DNA from 3 places in the Pseudarthrobacter leeuwenhoeki genome. Region 3 is predicted to be linked to each of the others. Evidence: riboswitches for the same ligand, from Rfam matches in the RefSeq annotation. Region 3 holds a riboswitch; each other region holds the start of a gene.
What was found. A riboswitch is a leader RNA that binds a small molecule or an ion and turns the genes downstream of it on or off. The one in region 3 is predicted to bind S-adenosylmethionine.
Positions count from the first base shown of each region.

Region 1: linked by a shared signal. The riboswitch ahead of ACZYX4_RS03280 (aminotransferase class V-fold PLP-dependent enzyme) and the one ahead of ACZYX4_RS13685 (DUF1737 domain-containing protein) in region 3 are both predicted to bind S-adenosylmethionine.
Region 2: linked by a shared signal. The riboswitch ahead of ACZYX4_RS04430 (bifunctional o-acetylhomoserine/o-acetylserine sulfhydrylase) and the one ahead of ACZYX4_RS13685 (DUF1737 domain-containing protein) in region 3 are both predicted to bind S-adenosylmethionine.

Region 1 covers NZ_JBVAYY010000003.1:39,598-45,460, forward strand. The annotation lists gene ACZYX4_RS03265 (metal-dependent transcriptional regulator) at 1-463, opposite strand, end outside; gene ACZYX4_RS03270 (Nramp family divalent metal transporter) at 480-1,691, opposite strand; gene ACZYX4_RS03275 (class I SAM-dependent methyltransferase) at 1,927-2,685, opposite strand; gene ACZYX4_RS03280 (aminotransferase class V-fold PLP-dependent enzyme) at 2,780-4,246, opposite strand; SAM riboswitch class IV at 4,281-4,394, opposite strand; gene hisN (histidinol-phosphatase) at 4,502-5,314, opposite strand; gene rsgA (ribosome small subunit-dependent GTPase A) at 5,424-5,863, opposite strand, start outside.
Region 2 covers NZ_JBVAYY010000004.1:36,260-42,122, forward strand. The annotation lists gene ACZYX4_RS04410 (phenylacetate--CoA ligase family protein) at 1-380, shown strand, start outside; gene ACZYX4_RS04415 (histidine phosphatase family protein) at 391-1,071, opposite strand; gene ACZYX4_RS04420 (CPBP family intramembrane glutamic endopeptidase) at 1,137-1,919, shown strand; gene ACZYX4_RS04425 (VOC family protein) at 2,231-2,869, opposite strand; SAM riboswitch class IV at 3,072-3,187, shown strand; gene ACZYX4_RS04430 (bifunctional o-acetylhomoserine/o-acetylserine sulfhydrylase) at 3,252-4,568, shown strand; SAM riboswitch class IV at 4,701-4,816, shown strand; gene metX (homoserine O-acetyltransferase MetX) at 4,828-5,863, shown strand, end outside.
Region 3 covers NZ_JBVAYY010000014.1:46,206-52,068, reverse strand. The annotation lists gene ACZYX4_RS13705 (Pls/PosA family non-ribosomal peptide synthetase) at 1-806, shown strand, start outside; gene dapA (4-hydroxy-tetrahydrodipicolinate synthase) at 803-1,741, shown strand; gene ACZYX4_RS13695 (heparan-alpha-glucosaminide N-acetyltransferase domain-containing protein) at 1,776-3,062, shown strand; gene ACZYX4_RS13690 (hypothetical protein) at 3,224-4,039, shown strand; SAM riboswitch class IV at 4,130-4,244, shown strand; gene ACZYX4_RS13685 (DUF1737 domain-containing protein) at 4,258-4,566, shown strand; gene ACZYX4_RS13680 (rhodanese-like domain-containing protein) at 4,563-4,994, shown strand; gene ACZYX4_RS13675 (O-succinylhomoserine sulfhydrylase) at 4,995-5,863, shown strand, end outside.

The DNA of each region.
Region 1 (5,863 bases), on a different contig from region 3:
CGTCGAGTTCGCTCATCCGGTGGGCCGGGGGCACCACTACGGAACCGTCCGCGGCCGGGATCGGATCGCCATGCGGGTCCCGCACCGGGTCCCCGAGCTTGGCTGCCATCCGTCCGATGAACGTCTCGGAGACGGCGTGTTCCAGGAGCTCGGCCTCGTCATGGACCTCGTCCCAGCGGTAGCCGAGCTCCCGGACCAGGAACGTTTCAATGAGCCGGTGCCGCCGGACCATGGACAACGCCAGCCGGACGCCGTCGGCCGTCAGCGTGACGGCACTGTAGGGCTGGTGGTCCACGAGGCCCTGGTCCTTGAGCTTACGGACCATTTCTGAGACCGAGGAGTTGGCCACGCCGAGCCGTTGGGCCAGCTGCGTGGAGGTGATGGGTTTGTCCTGCCACTCCGTAAAGGAGTAGATGACCTTGACGTAGTCCTCGATCGAGGAGGAGGGCAGGCTGGTTTTCACGGTTTCCAGCCTACCGTCAGGCGGTGCCGGAGAACGTCAGCCACAGCAGGACGAGGTTGAGCGCCACGACCAGGATCACGCTGATGACCGCCGCAACCCGCAGTGCCATCCCGTCGGCGAAGCGGCCCATCAGGGCCTTGTTGCTGGTCAGGAGAACCAGCGGGACCAGCACGAAGGGGATGCCGAAGCTCAGGACGACCTGGCTGAGGACAAGGCCCCAGGTGGGATCGAAGCCGATGCTCAACAGCACCACGGCCGGGATCAGGGTGACCGCACGGCGGATCATCAGCGGGATCCGGATCTTGAGCAGCCCCTGCATGATGGATCCGCCGGCATAGCAGCCCACGGACGTTGAGGCCAGGCCGGAGGCGAGCAGTCCGATGGCGAAGATGACGCCGATGACCGGGCCCAGATTGGCGGTGATCGCGGCATGGGCGCCTTCGATGGTGTCCGTTCCCCCGGCGCCGCCCAGGGTCGATGCGGCCAGCAGCAGCATGCCGATGTTCACGATGCCGGCGACCGCAAGGGCCGCCACGACGTCCCAGCGGGTTGCCTTGACGAGGCGGGCGAGGGCCTTCGGGGAGATGTAAAGATTTGGGTCCGGACGGTGCCTGTCCCTGGACAGGGCCGAGTGGACGTAGATGGCGTGCGGCATCACCGTGGCGCCGAGCATGCTGGCGGCCAGCAGCACGGTGTCCGGACCCTGGAACCCCGGAATCAGTCCTGCGGCGACGCCCGCAGGGTCGGGCGGACTGATGAAGAGGCCGGCCAGGAATCCGATCGTGATGATGCCGAGCAGGAACATGATGATGAACTCGAAGGGCCGCTGGTTGTTCCGGGCCTGCACGGCGAGCAGGGCCATGGAGACGCCGCCGACGATCAGGGCGCCGAGGGGCAGGGGCAGCCCAAAGAGCAGGTAGAGCGCGATCGCACCACCCACCACCTCGGCAAGGTCGGTGGCGGCGGCCACGAACTCGGCCTGGACCCAGAACGCACGGCGCCAGAACGGCTTGAGCCGCTCGCCGAGGATCTCGGGAAGGCTTTTCCCGGTGACGATGCCGAGCTTGGCGGACTGGAACTGCACCAGTACAGCCATGAGGTTGGCGGCCACCAGGACCCAGACAAGAAGGTAGCCGTACCGGGCGCCGGCCGTGAGATTCGCCGCAACGTTGCCGGGGTCCACGTAGGCGATCGCGGCGACGAACGCCGGGCCCAGCAGGCCAATCATGGCACGGCCGCCCGGTTTTCCCCGGGCGGGTGCTTCCGGCGCCGTAGAGTCGTGTCCTGTTACTTCCAGCACGGCGGGCTCCCTGGGTAGGTGCGTCGACGGCGACGCGGCAGTTGGCGCCGGCACCGGAGTTTGCAAACGCCTACAAATAATTATTAGGCAGACCGAAATTACTATAGGGCAGGGTGCCTGCCCGGGGCAATGCCGACAGTCATGAAGTGCCGCCCCGCCGGAGTCAGGCCAGGACGGCCCGCCAGCTCTGTGTCAGATAGGGGAGCGGGATGACGTCTTCGGGGTGGTGGCCGAGGTGCTCGTGCAGGTACCAGCCGAGGTTGCCCAGGACCTTGGCCCGGATCGTCCCGCTGGCCGCCAGGTAGTAGCTGCGGGACTTCGTCAGCTCCAGAATGTCAGCGGTGCGCACAGGATCCTCCCAGCGGGTGAGGTGGCTCTGAAGCCCCGTGAATTCCGGCCCAAGCGGCGGTGTGAAATCCGGCTTGTGGACATCGCCGGCATGCATGATGCGCGAGAGCCGGTGGACCCACGGAACGGACGTGTCCAGCTGGTTCCAGATCAGCCCCAGCACGCCGTGGGGGCGGAGGATCCGGGCGGTCTCCGTGCTTGCCAGGAGCGGATCGCACCAGTGCCAGGCCTGGGCGACGGTCACGACGTCGAACGCCCCGGCGGGCAGGCCGGTGTGCTCGGCGGTACCCTCGACGGCGGTGACGGCCGGGAGCGTCCGGCGCAACTGGTCCAGCATGTCGGCGGAAGGGTCCACCGCCACCGTGTGCAGACCGCGCGCGAGAAGCAGTGCCGTGAACTTCCCGGTGCCGGCGCCGAGGTCCGCGGCGTCCTTCGCGCCCGGCGGGATCAGCCAGTGCGCCGAATCGGCGGGGTACCCGGGGCGGACGCGCTCGTAGTGTTCCCCGCCGTCCTGGAAACTCTGGCCCAGCTCCTGGCGGCGTTCCTCATGCAGTTTGGGTCCACCGCGTGCCACGTGCGATCTCCTTGGGCAGGTCCGGATGGGTACCTTTCGAATTTACCGCACCCGGCAGCGCCGGGGATTCCCCGCCGGGACCCCCGTGGTGCTCTCAGTCCTGGCTGCAGGGGGCCGCGCCGGCGGTGCCGGGCGTGTTGGGGGCCCAGTGCGGGTAGCTGCGGGTGTCGTTGGACGGCACCCAGCGCCCGGCATCAACGACGTAGTCCCAGCCGAGGCCGGCCCGGCGCAGCTCCTGGAGGGCGGCGAGCAGCCGCTGGGCGTCCTCCAGCCGGGAACCCACGCCGAAACTGGCACGCAGCGAGCCCGAGGGAAGCCCGAGCCGCCGCAGCAGGGGGTGCGCGCAGAAGCGGCCGTCCCGCAGCCCGATGCCGTGTTCGGCTGACAGGTAGGCCGCCACGAGGCCCGCGTCGTAGCCTTCCACCGAGAAATTGACGACGCCGATCGTGCCGGTACCCGCGGTGGTGCCGGGCCCGGTGCCTGCCGGAGAGTCGAAGGACGCACTGTCCGAGAAGATCTGGTGCACCGTCACGCCGTCGATCCGGGCGAGGCCCTCGATGAGGAAGGAGCGGATCGCGTTCTCGTGCGCGTGCCACTGGTCCACGTCCAGGCCGGCGATCACCTGGGTGGCCCGGGCCAGGGTGGCGGCGCCGAGGACGTTGGGGGAACCGCCTTCATGCCGGGCGGGGCCGGTGGTCCAGCTGACACTGTCAATCCGGGCGTCCTGCACGGCTCCGCCGCCGGCCAGGTGCGGGGTACCGGCGTCGAGCCAGTCGGGACGGCCGATCAGGACCCCGGCGCCGAACGGTGCGTAGAGCTTGTGCCCGGAGAAGGCGAGGTAGTCGACGTCGTCCGCGGCGATGTCGATCCGCCGGTGCGGCGCCAGCTGGGCGGCGTCGACGACGATCCTGGCGCCGTAGTCGTGGGCCAGGGCAGCCAGGGCCCGGATCGGCAGGATCTCACCGGTGACGTTGGAGGCGCCGGTCACGGCGAGCAGGCTGACGCCGCCGGGCGCGAGCTCCGCGCGGAGCAGTTCCAGGGTGGCCGCGAGCGTGGCGGCGGCGATGACGCTGCGGTGCGGGACGCGCTGCCACGGCAGCAGGTTGGCATGGTGCTCGATGTCGAGGTACAGCACCTCGCCGGTGTGCCCGCCGCCGGCGGCGGGCAGGCAGCCGGCCAGCAGGTTCAGCGAATCGGTGGTGTTCCGGGTGAAGATCACCGCATCGTCTGGCCGGCCGCCCACGAACTCCCGGACGATGGTGCGGGCGTTCTCATAGACCGAGGTGCTGATCTGCGAGGCGTAGCCGGCGCCGCGGTGGACGCTGGCGTAGAACGGCAGGATCTCATTGAGGTAGGCCGAGACCACGGACAGGGCAGGGGCCGAGGCGCCGTAGTCCAGGTTGGCGTAGCGGACGTGTCCGCCCTGGATCAGTGGTGCCTGGATCTCGGCGCCGGTCACTGCGGCCAGCGGCCGGCGGGCCACGGTGAACCGCGGGTCGGGACGGGCCTGGCTGGAGCCGGTCCGGATTTCAGGGCTGGCGGGAATGGTGGCAGTCGTCATGGGACCTCGCTCGAATAGGACCCCACACGCCGGGGATCCGCGCTTGCCGGGTCCGTTCCGGACCGGCCAGGTCGTCACCCGGGGCACCCCGCCGCGAATGGAGGGTTGCCGGCCAGCAAACCGGGGTTTCGCGCTGGCACTCGTGACCTGCTTCGAGCGTAGGTCATGCCTGCTGCCGCCCAAAAGGCGGGGCAGGAATGTGAAGTGCTTTGTTACGGGACACGGTCCGGGGACTGCGGAACGCCCCGGAGGTGCCTAGAGCAGGTCGTCCAGGTCCGGGTTGAGGCGCTTGAGGACCTCCGAATGCAGGATGGAGTTGGTGGCCAGGGCGTTGCCGCCGAACGGGCCGTCTTCGCCTTCGAGGGAGGTGAAGCGTCCCCCGGCCTCGGTGATGATCGGGACCAGCGCGGCCATGTCGTAGAGGTTCAGTTCGGGCTCGCAGGCGATGTCGACAGCACCTTCGGCCACGAGGCAGTAGGACCAGAAATCGCCGTACGCGCGGGTGCGCCAGACCTTCTCGGTGAGGTCCAGGAACTCGTCGAGGTTGCCGCGCTGCTTCCAGCCGCCCAGGCTGGAATACGACAGGGAGGCGTCCGAGAGCTTGGAGACGTTGGAGACTTTCAGCCGGGTGGCGGCCGCCAGCGAACGGCCCATGTATGCCCCGGCGCCCTTGGCGGCCCACCAGCGCTTGCCCAGCGCCGGCGCGCTCACGACGCCGACAACCGGCTCACCCTCGTCGACGAGGGCAATCAGCGTGGCCCAGACCGGGACGCCGCGGACGAAATTCTTGGTCCCGTCGATCGGGTCGATGATCCAGCGGCGGGAGCCATGGCCGGAACTGCCGAACTCCTCGCCGAGGACGGCGTCGCGCGGACGGGAGCGGGACAGCTGGCCGCGGATGGCCTCCTCGACCGATTTGTCGGCGTCGGTCACCGGCGTCAGGTCCGGCTTCGTCTCAATCCGAAGGTCGAGTGCCTTGAAGCGGCTCATGGTCTGGGAATCTACGGAATCTGCCAGTACATGGGCAAGGCGCAGGTCATCGTTGTAGCTCGAAGCGGGTTGACTCATGGTTCCAAACTACCGCCAAAGCGGGCTGCGGGGCGGGAGGCCACGTGGCTGCGCCGCAGGAGCGGGCCCGGCGCGGGCCGGCTGAGGGCCGGACAGCCCCCCTCCCGGACTAGGAGACGGTGCCCAGTTCCTTGACGTCCTGGGCTTCCATCCGCGGGTCGGTCCCCAGCAGGCGGCGGAGTGAGGTGAGCCGGGCGGGGCCGGACTCACCCGCATGGCCGGCGGCCACCCAGGCGTCCACGCCGCAGTTCACGGCGCTGGAATCGTGCTTGCAGCCCCGCTCGCAGCCGTCGGTGCCGGGCTCAAGATCGGGGAAGGACCGCAGGATCCGGTCGGGGTCCACATGGGCCAGGCCGAAGGATCGGATGCCGGGGGTGTCGATGATCCAGCTTCCCGGCGGCGCATCATTGACCTTGAGGGCCAGCGCGGAGGAGGAGGTGTGGCGGCCGCGCCCGGTCACGGCGTTGACGCCGCCGGTGGCGCGCTCGGCGCCGGTCAGGGCGTTGACCATGGTGGACTTGCCGACGCCGGAGTGGCCCAGCATGACGG
Region 2 (5,863 bases), on a different contig from region 3:
AGGCCGGCCCGTGCGGGTGCGGCAGCCCGCTGCCGGCCATCCGGGTCGCGGGCCGCCGCGACGACGTCCTGCGGCTGCCGGCCGCCGACGGAACCACGGTCCGGGTCCTTCCGCTCGCCATCGGATCCGTGCTCAACGAAACGCCCGGACTGCACCGCAGCCAGCTCCTCCAGACGGGTCCGGCGACCCTCCGGCTCCGGCTCGAACCCGAACCCGGCGCCGACGCCGCGGCGGTGTGGCACGCGGCGTCGGGGAAGCTGCGGGAGTACCTCGCCGGGCTGGAACTGGGGAACGTCGACGTCGTCCGTGCGGAAGAGCCGCCGGAACAGAGCGGGTCGAGCGGGAAGTTCCGGCAGGTGATCGCCCGGGTTCCGGAATGACCCGCGGCTGTTAGAAGATCATCGGCGGGGCGTCCAGTACCGTCTCATCGACGCGCCGGTCCTCCCACTGGCTGAACGGCTTGTCCAGCTCGTACTTGCCGTCCCCGCTGCGGTACAGGGTGCGGACCTCGGCGTTGTCCGGATTGTTGAGGGATTCGAAGTACTCCACGGACCAGTGGAACCAGCGCATGCAGAACAGCCGCATGGTGAGCCCGTGGGTGACAAACAGTGCGTTGGGGGCGTAACTGGGTCGGGACCAGTGCCGGTACAGGGTCTCCATGAACGAGGAGATCCGGTCATAGACATCCGAGCCGGACTCGCCTTCCCGGAAGCGGTAGAAGAAGTGGCCGTAGGCGTTCCGGAGTTCCTTCTGGTCCTCGATCTCACCGGCGATCTGGAAGTTGGCCCAGTCCTGCTCCCGCAGCCGCGGCTCCTCGATCACCCGCTCCACCAGCGGACCGAGGTTGAGCGCCTCGAGGGTCTGGTAGGCCCGCAGGTAAGGGGAGACGTACACGCACACCGGACGGCCGTCCAGCAGCCGCCGGACCTGCTCGCCGGCCGCCCGGGCCTGCTCCACGCCGAGGACGGTCAGCGGAATCCGGTAATCGGGCACCCGGTTGTAGATCGAGGTGTCGGCGTTGGCCGCGGACTGGCCGTGCCGGATCATGATGATTTTCCCGGGCGCACTCATAAACCCCAAGCATAGGCGTGAACGCCGGGCGGGCAGCGCAAGCCAAGACCGGGCAAGATAGGAACATGCTCGTTCCCGCCCGCCGCCGTTTGCGGTTAGAAGTCTGGATTGTCCTGGGCCTGTCCCTGGGGCAGTCCGCCGTGTACTCGGTCGTTCAGCTGCTGGACAAGCTGACCCGGGCGCCGCTGGCGGAGGGCAGCTCCACCCTGAACCGGTCGCAAAGCAGCCGCGAATACTTCGATCTCACCTACCAGCTGCTGGACATCCTCTTCGCCCTGGTGCCGGTGGTCCTGGCACTCTATTTCCTCACGGACCACCGCACGTCTGGCCCGTCCGGAGGCGGCAGCCGCGGCGTCACGGCGTTCCAGAAGCTGGGCCTCAATTTCGCCCGCCCCGGCAGGGACCTGCTGCAGGGGTTCGGCCTGGCGGCGCTGATCGGCATCCCGTCCCTGGGACTGTACGCCGCGGGCCGGGCGCTGGGCATCACGACGGCGATCATCCCCAGCGCGCTGGATTCCTACTGGTGGACCGTGCCGGTGCTGGTCCTCTCCGCGATCCGCCACGGGATCGTGGAGGAAGTGATCGTGGTGGGTTACCTGCTGGACCGGCTCCCCAAGCTCGGCTGGAGCCTGCCGCTGGCCATCTTCGCCAGTTCCATGCTGCGCGGCAGCTACCACCTCTACCAGGGCTTCGGGCCGTTCATCGGCAACGCCATCATGGGCGTCATCTTCGCGTACGCCTATACCAAAACCCGCCGGCTGATGCCGCTCGTGATCGCCCACGCCGTGCTGGACATCGTGGCGTTCGTCGGCTTCAGCCTCTTCGGCCGGTCCATCGGCCTCGGCTGAGTCTGCATAAAGCAACGCGACAAAACAACGCGACAAAACAACGCGACAAAACAACGCGACAAAACAACGCGACAAAACAACGCGGGGTCACATCGCGCCCATCCGGGGCCTCCGGACGGGCGCGATGTGACCCCGCGTTGCCCTGCAGTGCGGGACGCCGGGCGGGGCCGCGCACCTCCGGGCCGGGCCGGGCCGTGCACCTCCGGGCGGGGGCGGGGCTGGGGCTGGGGCTTTAAAAAGTATCGGCCGCCATCGGTGGGTGACGTCATTGGCACCCGCTGATGGCGGCCGAAGTGTGGGGCGGTGAAGCGTCAGATCGTAACGGCTCCGGAAGCCGTCTCGAACGTGACGGACAGGATGCCGGGCGTCCCGCGGGGGGCGAGCCAGTTCACGGCCACGTCTTCCAGCGGCTTCTCGACCGGGACGCCGAGCCATTCGGTGACACGCTGCGCCGAACCGGCAATCGTCAGGGCGGACATCTTGACGTTGCTCTCGTAGGCCTTCGACGGGTGGAGGTCCGGATCGCCTTCCCACTTGAGCATGTAGGGGACCTGGGGATCGGAGATGAGTCCGAGGATGCCGATCTGCTTCCAGACCAGCTCACGGCCGTCCGGGAACTTGCGGTTGCCGTTGACGGCGGCGCGGCCGAGCCGCTCCTCGAACGGGGCAAGGTCGTCAACTTCAACGCACCAGCCCATCCAGCCGCCGCCTGCTTCGGAGCGGGCGCGGACGGCCTGGCCGAAGGGGGCCTTGTCGGACGCGGGGTGGTTCAGGACCTCCACGATCTCGACATATTTGTGTCCCGCGAGCGGGATGATCATGTTGCGGGTCCCGAATCTGGGGTGTACTCCGCCCTTCACGGCTTCGACGCCGAGGGCAGACGCAATTCGTTCGGTGGTGGCAGCTAGGCCATCTTGTTCACAGGCGTAAGAGACGTGATCCATGCGCATGCCCTCATCTTGGCACTTTGTGATGCGGCTCTCAGCTTAGGATCTCCTAACCGTGGTGGGATGTCATTTTCGGGGATCCCCGCCGGCACTGATCCGCGTCACCTCGGCGGACGGCAGGGCTTTCCTGTCCCACCGGACGTGAAACTTCATGTTCGTGTCACAAAGGCATCCACAACCGGAACCGGTTCCTAGACTGGTTGCAGGTCATGAGTGCCAGCACACAGCCCCGGCTTGCTGGTCGGCAACCCTCGTCACGCGGTGGGGTGCCCCGGGTGAAGACCTGGCCGACCGGCATCCGCCGGACGGCAAGCGCGGCACCAGTGCAGTCCCGGGCCAACGAGTTCGCGGGATGCCTGGGCCCAGCCCCTTGAGGAGTGTCCCAATGTCCAGTGCCTGGTCCTTTGAAACCCGCCAGATCCACGCCGGCCAGGAGCCGGACAGCGTCACCGGCGCCCGCTCACTGCCGATCTACCAGACGACGTCGTTCGTCTTCCCCAGCGCCGAAAGCGCCGCCAACCGCTTCGCCCTTGCCGAACTGGCTCCCATCTACACCCGGATCGGCAACCCCACCCAGGACGCCGTGGAACAGCGGGTGGCCAGCCTGGAGGGCGGACTCGCGGCCCTGCTGCTGAGCTCCGGCATGGCTGCGGAGACCCTGGCGATCATGAACGTCGCCGAGGCCGGCGACCATGTGGTGGCCAGCCCCAGCCTTTACGGCGGCACGTACAACCTGCTGGCGCACACGCTGAAGAAGTTCGGCATCTCCGTCACCTTCGTCGAGGATCCGGACAACCTGGCCCAGTGGCGTGACGCCGTGCAGCCCAACACCAAGCTGTTCTTCGGCGAAGTGGTCTCCAACCCCCGCCAGGATGTGCTGGACATCGAGGGCATCTCGGAGGTGGCGCACGAGGCCGGTGTCCCGCTGATCGTGGACAACACGCTCTCCACCCCGTACCTGATCCGGCCGATCGAGTGGGGTGCGGACATTGTGGTGCATTCCGCCACCAAGTACCTTGGCGGCCACGGCACCGCGATCGCGGGCGTGATCGTGGATTCCGGCAACTTCGACTTCGGCAGGGACCCGGAGCGTTTCCCCGGCTTCAACACCCCGGACCCCACCTACAACGGCCTGGTCTACGCCCGGGACCTCGGTGCGGACGGTGCCCTCGGTGCCAATCTCTCCTTCATCCTCAAGGCGCGCGTCCAGTTGCTGCGCGACCTCGGCTCCGCGGTGTCCCCGTTCAACGCCTTCCTCATCTCCCAGGGCATCGAGACCCTGAGCCTGCGGATGGAGCGGCACGTCGCCAACGCCATCAAAGTGGCCGAATGGCTCGAGGCCAGGGACGACGTCGAATCGGTCGCCTACGCGGGGCTGCCGTCCAGCCCCTGGTACGAGCGCGGCCGCAAGTACGGCCCGAAGGGGACCGGTGCCGTCGTTTCCTTCAACCTTGCCGGGGGAGCCGAGGCGGGCAAACGCTTCGTCGACGCCCTCGAACTGCACTCGCACGTGGCCAACATCGGCGACGTGCGCTCCCTCGTCATCCACCCGGCGTCGACCACCCACAGCCAGCTCTCCCCGGAACAGCAGACCGCGGCCGGCGTGAATCCCGGCCTGGTCCGGCTCTCCGTGGGCCTGGAGCACATCGACGACATCCTGGCCGACCTCGACGCCGGATTCCGGGCGGCCAAAACCGCCTGAGCACCGCCCGGCGTCCCGGCCCCGGGGCGCCCGGGCCCCGGGGCCCGGGGTTAACTGCGGCAAGACCGGGGTGAGTCTTAAGTTCGTCACAATCTTCGCCACCGGGCCGCCGCATTTCGTACACTCAGTGGAGGTCATGAGTGCCAGTGACAGCCCCGGCTTGCTGGCCGGCAACCCTCCTTTTGCGGCGGGGTGCCCCGGGTGAAGACCTGGCCTGCCGGTCATCTGACGGCGGGCAAGCGCGAAGTTAGGTCCTCACATGAGCATTGCCGTCACCCGCCAGGGTGTGCCTGTAAGCACGACCGCCCACCCCCATGCCCCGGTCCCGGACGGAACGGTCCGGCACCTCCGGATCGGCGACCTCAAGCTCGAATCCGGGGCCCTGCTGCCGGACGCTACCCTCGGCTACGAGACGTGGGGGACCCTCAACCCGGACCGCTCCAATGCGGTGCTGATCGAGCATGCGCTGACGGGTGACACCCACGTCACGCAGGGCGCCAGCGAGGAGCCGGGCTGGTGGGAGCAGCTCGCGGGCCCCGGAGCCCCGGTGGACACGGACAAGTACTTCGTCGTCTCGATCAACATCCTCGGCGGCTGCTACGGCTCGACGGGGCCGTCGTCGGCGGCGCCCGACGGAAAACCCTGGGGCTCACGGTTCCCGCTCGTGACGCTGCGGGACACCACGGAGGCCGAGGCCAGGCTGGCGGATGCCCTGGGCATCCGGAGCTGGTACGCCGTGCTCGGCGGTTCCCTGGGCGGGGCGCGCGCCCTGGAATGGGCCGTCAGCTACCCGGAGCGGGTCCGGCGCTGCGGCGTGATTTCGGTCGGCGCCAGCAGCACCGCCGAGCAGATCGCCTTCGCCCAGGCGCAGACCCTCGCCATCCGGCAGGACCCCAACTTCAAGGGCGGGAACTACTACGGAGGTCCGGAGCCGGAAGCGGGCCTGGCCCTGGCCCGGCGGATCGCGCACATCACCTACCGCTCGGCCGCGGAGCTGGACGGACGCTTCGGCCGGAACGCCCAGGACGCCGAGGCCCCGCTGGAAGCCGGATCCCTCGCCGGGCGCGGCCGCTACCAGGTGGAGAGCTACCTCGACCACCAGGGCAACAAACTGGTCCGCCGCTTCGACGCGAACAGCTACATCGCCATCACCGAAGCGCTCATGAGCCATGACATCAGCCGGGGCCGCGGTGCCCTCGCCGAGGCCCTGGCTCCCGCCACGGCGGAGTTCCTGCTGGCGGCCGTGGACTCGGACCGGCTGTACTTCCCGGCCCAGTCGCATGCCCTCGCCGCTG
Region 3 (5,863 bases):
CCCGGACCTACAACCCCGCCACGCATCTGTTAGTTGCCCGCGGAGCAGTCGAAGTGTGCAGGATTCTTCCTGCTGTCCTCACGGCCTGGCTCGCCTTAATAACGGTCTGGGTCCTCAGTCAGATCTACGATCAAAACGGACTGGCCGTTACCGCACTGTGGTCCGGGCCGGTGCTGTTGGGCAGCGGCATCGTGGCTTGTCTTGTCGCTCTGGCTGCGAAATGGGCCCTGGTGGGGCGCTTTGAAGTTACCGAGTACCCGCTTTGGACCTCCTTCGTCTGGCGGAACGAACTCGCCGATGTATTCTCCGAATCGCTGGCGGTACCCGGTCTTGTCCGGATGAGCCTCGGCACACCCATGCTGAACTGGTGGATGCGTTTGATGGGCACCAAAGTTGGCCGCGGTGTGTGGTGTGAGACCTGGTGGCTGCCGGAGTTCGACCTGATCTCCCTGGGAAATGGCGTCAGCGTCAACCGCGGAACAGTGCTGCAGACACACCTGTTCCACGATCGCATCATGCGGATGGACCGGATACAGCTCGGCGCGGATTCCACCCTGGGCCCGAACAGCATTGTGTTGCCGGGCAGCACCATCATGGACGGCTCCACTGTTGGTGCGGCGTCGCTGGTGATGCGTTCGGAGGTCGTTCCGGCAGGCACCCACTGGGCCGGGAACCCCATCCGTCACTGGTCGCCAAACGAAGCCCCTCTCCGCCAGCGCCACCGGGCGCAAGGTATCAATGATTTTTCAGAGGAAACGCCAGACCACGGTCCGTCAGGCAAGAACCAGGGAGTGTTGAAAAAATGACCTACATCGATCACAGGGCGAACAATTCGGCTGCCGCGCTCGGTGCATTTGGATCCGTTATTACCGCAATGGTCACACCGTTCGACAATCTCGGAGCGCTCGACAATGCCGGGGCCTCAACACTGGCGAAGTGGTTGGCGCAGCCCGGATGGAATGACGGCATCGTGGTCAACGGCACCACCGGAGAATCGGTGGCCACTTCGGACGGCGAAAAGGTGTCGATGGTCCAGTGCGTGACGCAGGCGGTCCAGGACACGGGCACGAAAGTTATCGCCGGCGTCGGTGCAGGCGACACCCGCCACAGCGTTGCCATGGCAATCGCCGCCGCATCGCAGGGAGCGGATGGCCTGCTGGTGGTCGCGCCGTATTATTCGCGCCCCTCACAGCGGGGAATCCTCGAACACTTCATGGCCATTGCTGACAGCACCCCACTTCCGGTGATGCTTTACGACATCCCGAAGCGGACGGGGGTCGCGATCGAGCCAGATACTTTCGTTGCGGCTGCCGAGCATCCCCGTATCCTTGCGGTCAAGGACGCCAAAGGCGACTTGGAGTCGTCCGCCTGGGTGATGGAGCGAACGAACCTTGCCTACTACTCGGGGGACGACGCGCTGAACCTGCCGTTGCTTTCCATCGGCGCCGCGGGATTCGTTTCCGTGGTGGGCCACGTCGTGGGCAACCGATTGCGCGACCTCCTTGAGTGCTACACGCAGGGACGAGTCGCAGAGGCACTTGAAATTCACCGTGAGCTGCTGCCGGTCTACCGAGGGATGTTTCGTGCCCCCGCCGCCGCTTCTGTCAAAGCAGCACTGGCCTGCCAGGGCCTTCCTGGCGGTCCGGTGCGGCTGCCGATGGTCGGTCTCACTGATGAAGAGACCCAAGTCCTGATGCTGGATATGGCATCCGCGAGGGTTCCATCCTCACAACCCGTATGACCCGCCTAGGAATCACCTTGAGCAAGGAACTGTCATGACATCGACCAAAAAGCAGCGCCTCATCGGCGTCGACGTCGCCCGGGGAATCGCCCTGATCGGCATGATGGCTATCCACATCCTGGATGGGTTTGACGAGAACTTCCAGCCGACGTTGGCCTGGACCATTTTGTCAGGCACATCGGCTGGTCTGTTCGCCCTGCTTGCCGGGATTTCGTTGACCTTCACCGCAGGCAGGATGACGCCGCTCACGGGTAGGGCGCTCACGGCGGCGAAGGCGTCCCTGGCAGTACGGGCCATCATCATCCTCTCCATCGGCCTGCTCCTCGCCTCCCTCAACCCGCCGGCCGCCATCATCCTGGCCTACTACGGGACACTGTTCCTGATGGCGGTTCCGTTGTTGGGGCAGGGCCCCCGCGTACTCGCGGCCGCCGCCCTTGGCTTTGCCGTACTCGGGCCCATTTTCATGCAGGCGGTACGCGACCAATTGCCAAACCTTGACGGAGTCGATCCAACATTCGCCTCCCTCGTGACAATGCCCCCGGCGACCGTTTCGGACCTGTTGGTAGGCGGCTCCTACCCCGCCATCCCCTGGATGGCCTATGTCTGCGCAGGCCTTGCGCTTGGCAGGCTTGACCTGGGTTCCCATGCGGTGCAGGTCAGAGTGGCTCTCGGCGGGCTCGGACTCGCAGTAGGCTCATGGCTGGTCTCCGCACTCCTGATGGGGCCCCTCGGGGGCAGCGCCCGCCTGCTGGAATCCACCCCATGGCTGGGCGCCGAAGGAATTCGCGACGTGCAGACCTGGGGGCCTCTTCCCACGCTCCCGACGACGTCGTGGTGGTGGCTGGCGATCCTGTCACCGTATTCATCCACGCCAATGGAACTTCTCAACACCATCGGCATCGCCGCGGTGGTCCTGGGCGCCATGCTGATCCTCGCCAACAAAGCACCAGCGGCGCTCATGCCGCTGGCTGCAATGGGCGGAATGACGCTGACCCTGTACTCAGCGCACCTCGTAGTCCTTGCCACGGGCTTCCTCCAGAACCGGACCGTGGTAGCCCTGGCCATCCATACGGTCGTGGCGGCGCTCTTCGCCATCATCTGGAGGAACGTAACGGCAGGCAAGCAGGGCCCTCTGGAACGCCTGGTGTCCAGCGGCGCCAACCGGGCGCGCAAGCGGGTGCTCGAGAATAACGCCCCTGCAGACGCGGCGGCGAACTCCGCTGCAGTCCCTGGCCCCGGGGCTGAGACTGATCCCCAGGACAGCGCACGGGACGGAGTACCCACGTCTGCCGGCGCTGGCGTTCAGCGCGGTCCGCGATAGCTAATATGAGTCTTCTGGTGACAGCACTTATTGCCATTGCAGCGGTGCTGGGTCTTTCGGCGGCTCCGGCCCCAGCCGCGCCTCCTGGCCGGCTGGTGACCAACCCGTGCGAGCGATTGAACGCGGGCGAAGTGCAGTTCCCAACCAACGGAGTGGGCCGGGTGACGTTCGCCACTGCGAAATCGTATGGCGACATAAAAGTCCTCATTACGGGGTGCGTCAGCACTCGTGCAGGGTATATCCAGGAGTGGCAAAGCACGGGTTTCGCGGGCAGATCCGGTTTCGCCCCGCCGGGCAAAATGTGGCAGGACACGCTCTTCTCGCCGTCGGGGTCCTTCTCCTTCACCGAGGCGCTTGGCAGGAAAAATCCTGGAACGGCACTCAAGTACCACACTATTAACCGCAACTCGCGGTGGGGCGGGGAACCCGGTCCGACGTACAACCAGTACTTTGAAGGTCGGGATGGCGGTGCCGACGAAGACCTTTGGTTCTACCTTCGGGAGGGCGACTACGAGCAGGCGGCAGTCATCAACTGGAACCGTGAACCTGATATGCCCACGGTGCAGGGCGCTTCCTTCGCCATCTTCCTGCACGCCGGAAATTCCCCCACCTTTGGATGCATTTCCACCGACCTCCCCACGGTGACCCGGCTCCTTAAGAGTGCAACGCCAGGCGACCGGATCGTTATGGGAGTGGAGCCCGCGGTGTTCGCTCAGGGCACGAAACCCACGAAGGCCCCGCCATCTGACGGTTCAGGGAAGTCGTCAAGCGCCCAGCCCGCCATCCCGCCATCTGACGGTTCAGGGAAGTCGTCAAGCGCCCAGCCCGCCATCCCGCCAGCTGACGGTTCAGGGAAGACGTCAAGCCCCGAGCCCGCTATCACGCAGCCGCCAGCAAGAATTCTGGCCGCTGCGGTAGGCGCTTTCGCGGTCCTGACCGGCGCCTACGTCATCACCAGAAGGCGGAAACGCCATTGAGCAAGCTGGGTGTGGGGAGCTGGCTCACGGTTACCTAGGATGACGCCGGTGGCGGTGCTGGCCGGCGTCGCAGGTGTTAGGTTTTTGGTGAGTAATGAGAACCGGCGCCAAGCCCTGACTGGCCGGTCGGCAACCCTCCTTTCCGCGGCGGGGTGCTTCAGGTGAATACTCGGCATATCGACCATTCGAGCTGCAAGCGTGAAAGAAGGAGATCCGTCATGCCTGACGCGTCCGCCCCCGCTGTCCCCGGGACAGCACCCGCCCCGTCCCCCGCAGTCCCCGGTGCCGCCGGGGAGAAACTGGCGTACCGCCTGTTCACCGGCCCCGATGACCGCGCCTTCTGCGAGCGCGTCTCGGCCGCCCTCGCCGAGGGCTACGTGCTGCACGGCAACCCGTCCGCCACGTTCAACGGCAGCAGCGTCATCGTGGCGCAGGCCGTCGTGCTGCCGGCGGCGATCGCCAGCGCCGATGCCGCCGTCGCCACTGCCGTGGATGATCTCGAGTTCGACGGCGAGGGCCACGCGTGAGCTACGCCGGGGACCTCAGCCCGCTTCAGGCCTGGGCCAAGCTTGAGGATGGCGCCATCCTGGTGGACGTCCGCACCGAGGGTGAATGGGCCCACATCGGCATCCCGGACACCGCTGCCGCGGGCACCAGGCGGAACGACCCGCTTTTCATCCAGTGGAACCTGGCCGGCGGCATCCCCAATGCGCGGTTCATAGAACAGCTGAAGCTGCAACTGGAACAACAGGCCCCCGCGGCCGGAGGCACAGAACTGGTATTCCTCTGCCGTTCGGGCGCGCGGTCCATCGCCGCGGCGATCGCCGCGACGGAGGCGGGATTCACCTCCTACAACGTCCTCGAGGGCTTCGAAGGCGAACCGGACCGCGACGGCGAACGCACCGTCAACGGCTGGAAGAACCGCGGCCTGCCCAGCAAGCTTGGAAAGCACTAGGTGGCCTTCAACCCTGACGCCGCCGGCTGGAGCGCCGACACGCAGGCCGTCCGCGGCGGACTCGACCGCACCGGCTTCCAGGAAACGTCCGAACCGGTCTTCCTGAACTCCGGTTTCGTCTACGAGTCCGCGGCCGCCGCGGAGCGCGCCTTCACCGGCGAAGACGAGCGCTTCGTTTACTCCCGCTTCGGCAACCCCTCGGTGGCCACCTTCCAGGAACGGCTTCGGCTGCTCGAGGGCACCCAGGCCTGCTTTGCCACCGCCTCGGGCATGTCCGCAGTCTTCACTGCCCTCGGCGCCCTGCTGGCCGCCGGCGACCGGGTAGTCGCGGCCCGTTCGCTGTTTGGATCCTGCTTCGTGATCCTCAACGAAATCCTTCCCCGCTGGGGCGTCGAGACGGTCTTTGTGGACGGCCCGGACCTGGAGCAGTGGCGGTCCGCGCTGTCCGAACCGACGACGGCGGTCTTCTTCGAATCGCCGTCGAACCCGATGCAGGAAATCGTGGACATCGCCGCCGTCAGCGAGCTGGCGCACGCCGCCGGGGCGACGGTCGTCGTCGACAACGTCTTTGCCACCCCCCTGCTGCAGCGCTGCGGGGAGTTCGGCGCGGATGTGATCGTGTATTCGGGGACCAAACACATCGACGGCCAGGGCCGGGTGCTCGGCGGCGCGATCCTGGGCACCAAGGAGTTCATCGAGGGCCCGGTCAAGCAGCTCATGCGCCACACCGGCCCGGCACTCTCCGCGTTCAACGCCTGGGTGCTCACCAAGGGTCTGGAAACCATGGCCCTGCGTGTGAACCACTCCTCCACCTCCGCGCTGCGGCTGGCCGAATGGCTTGAGGGGCAGCCCGCGGTCAGATGCGTCAA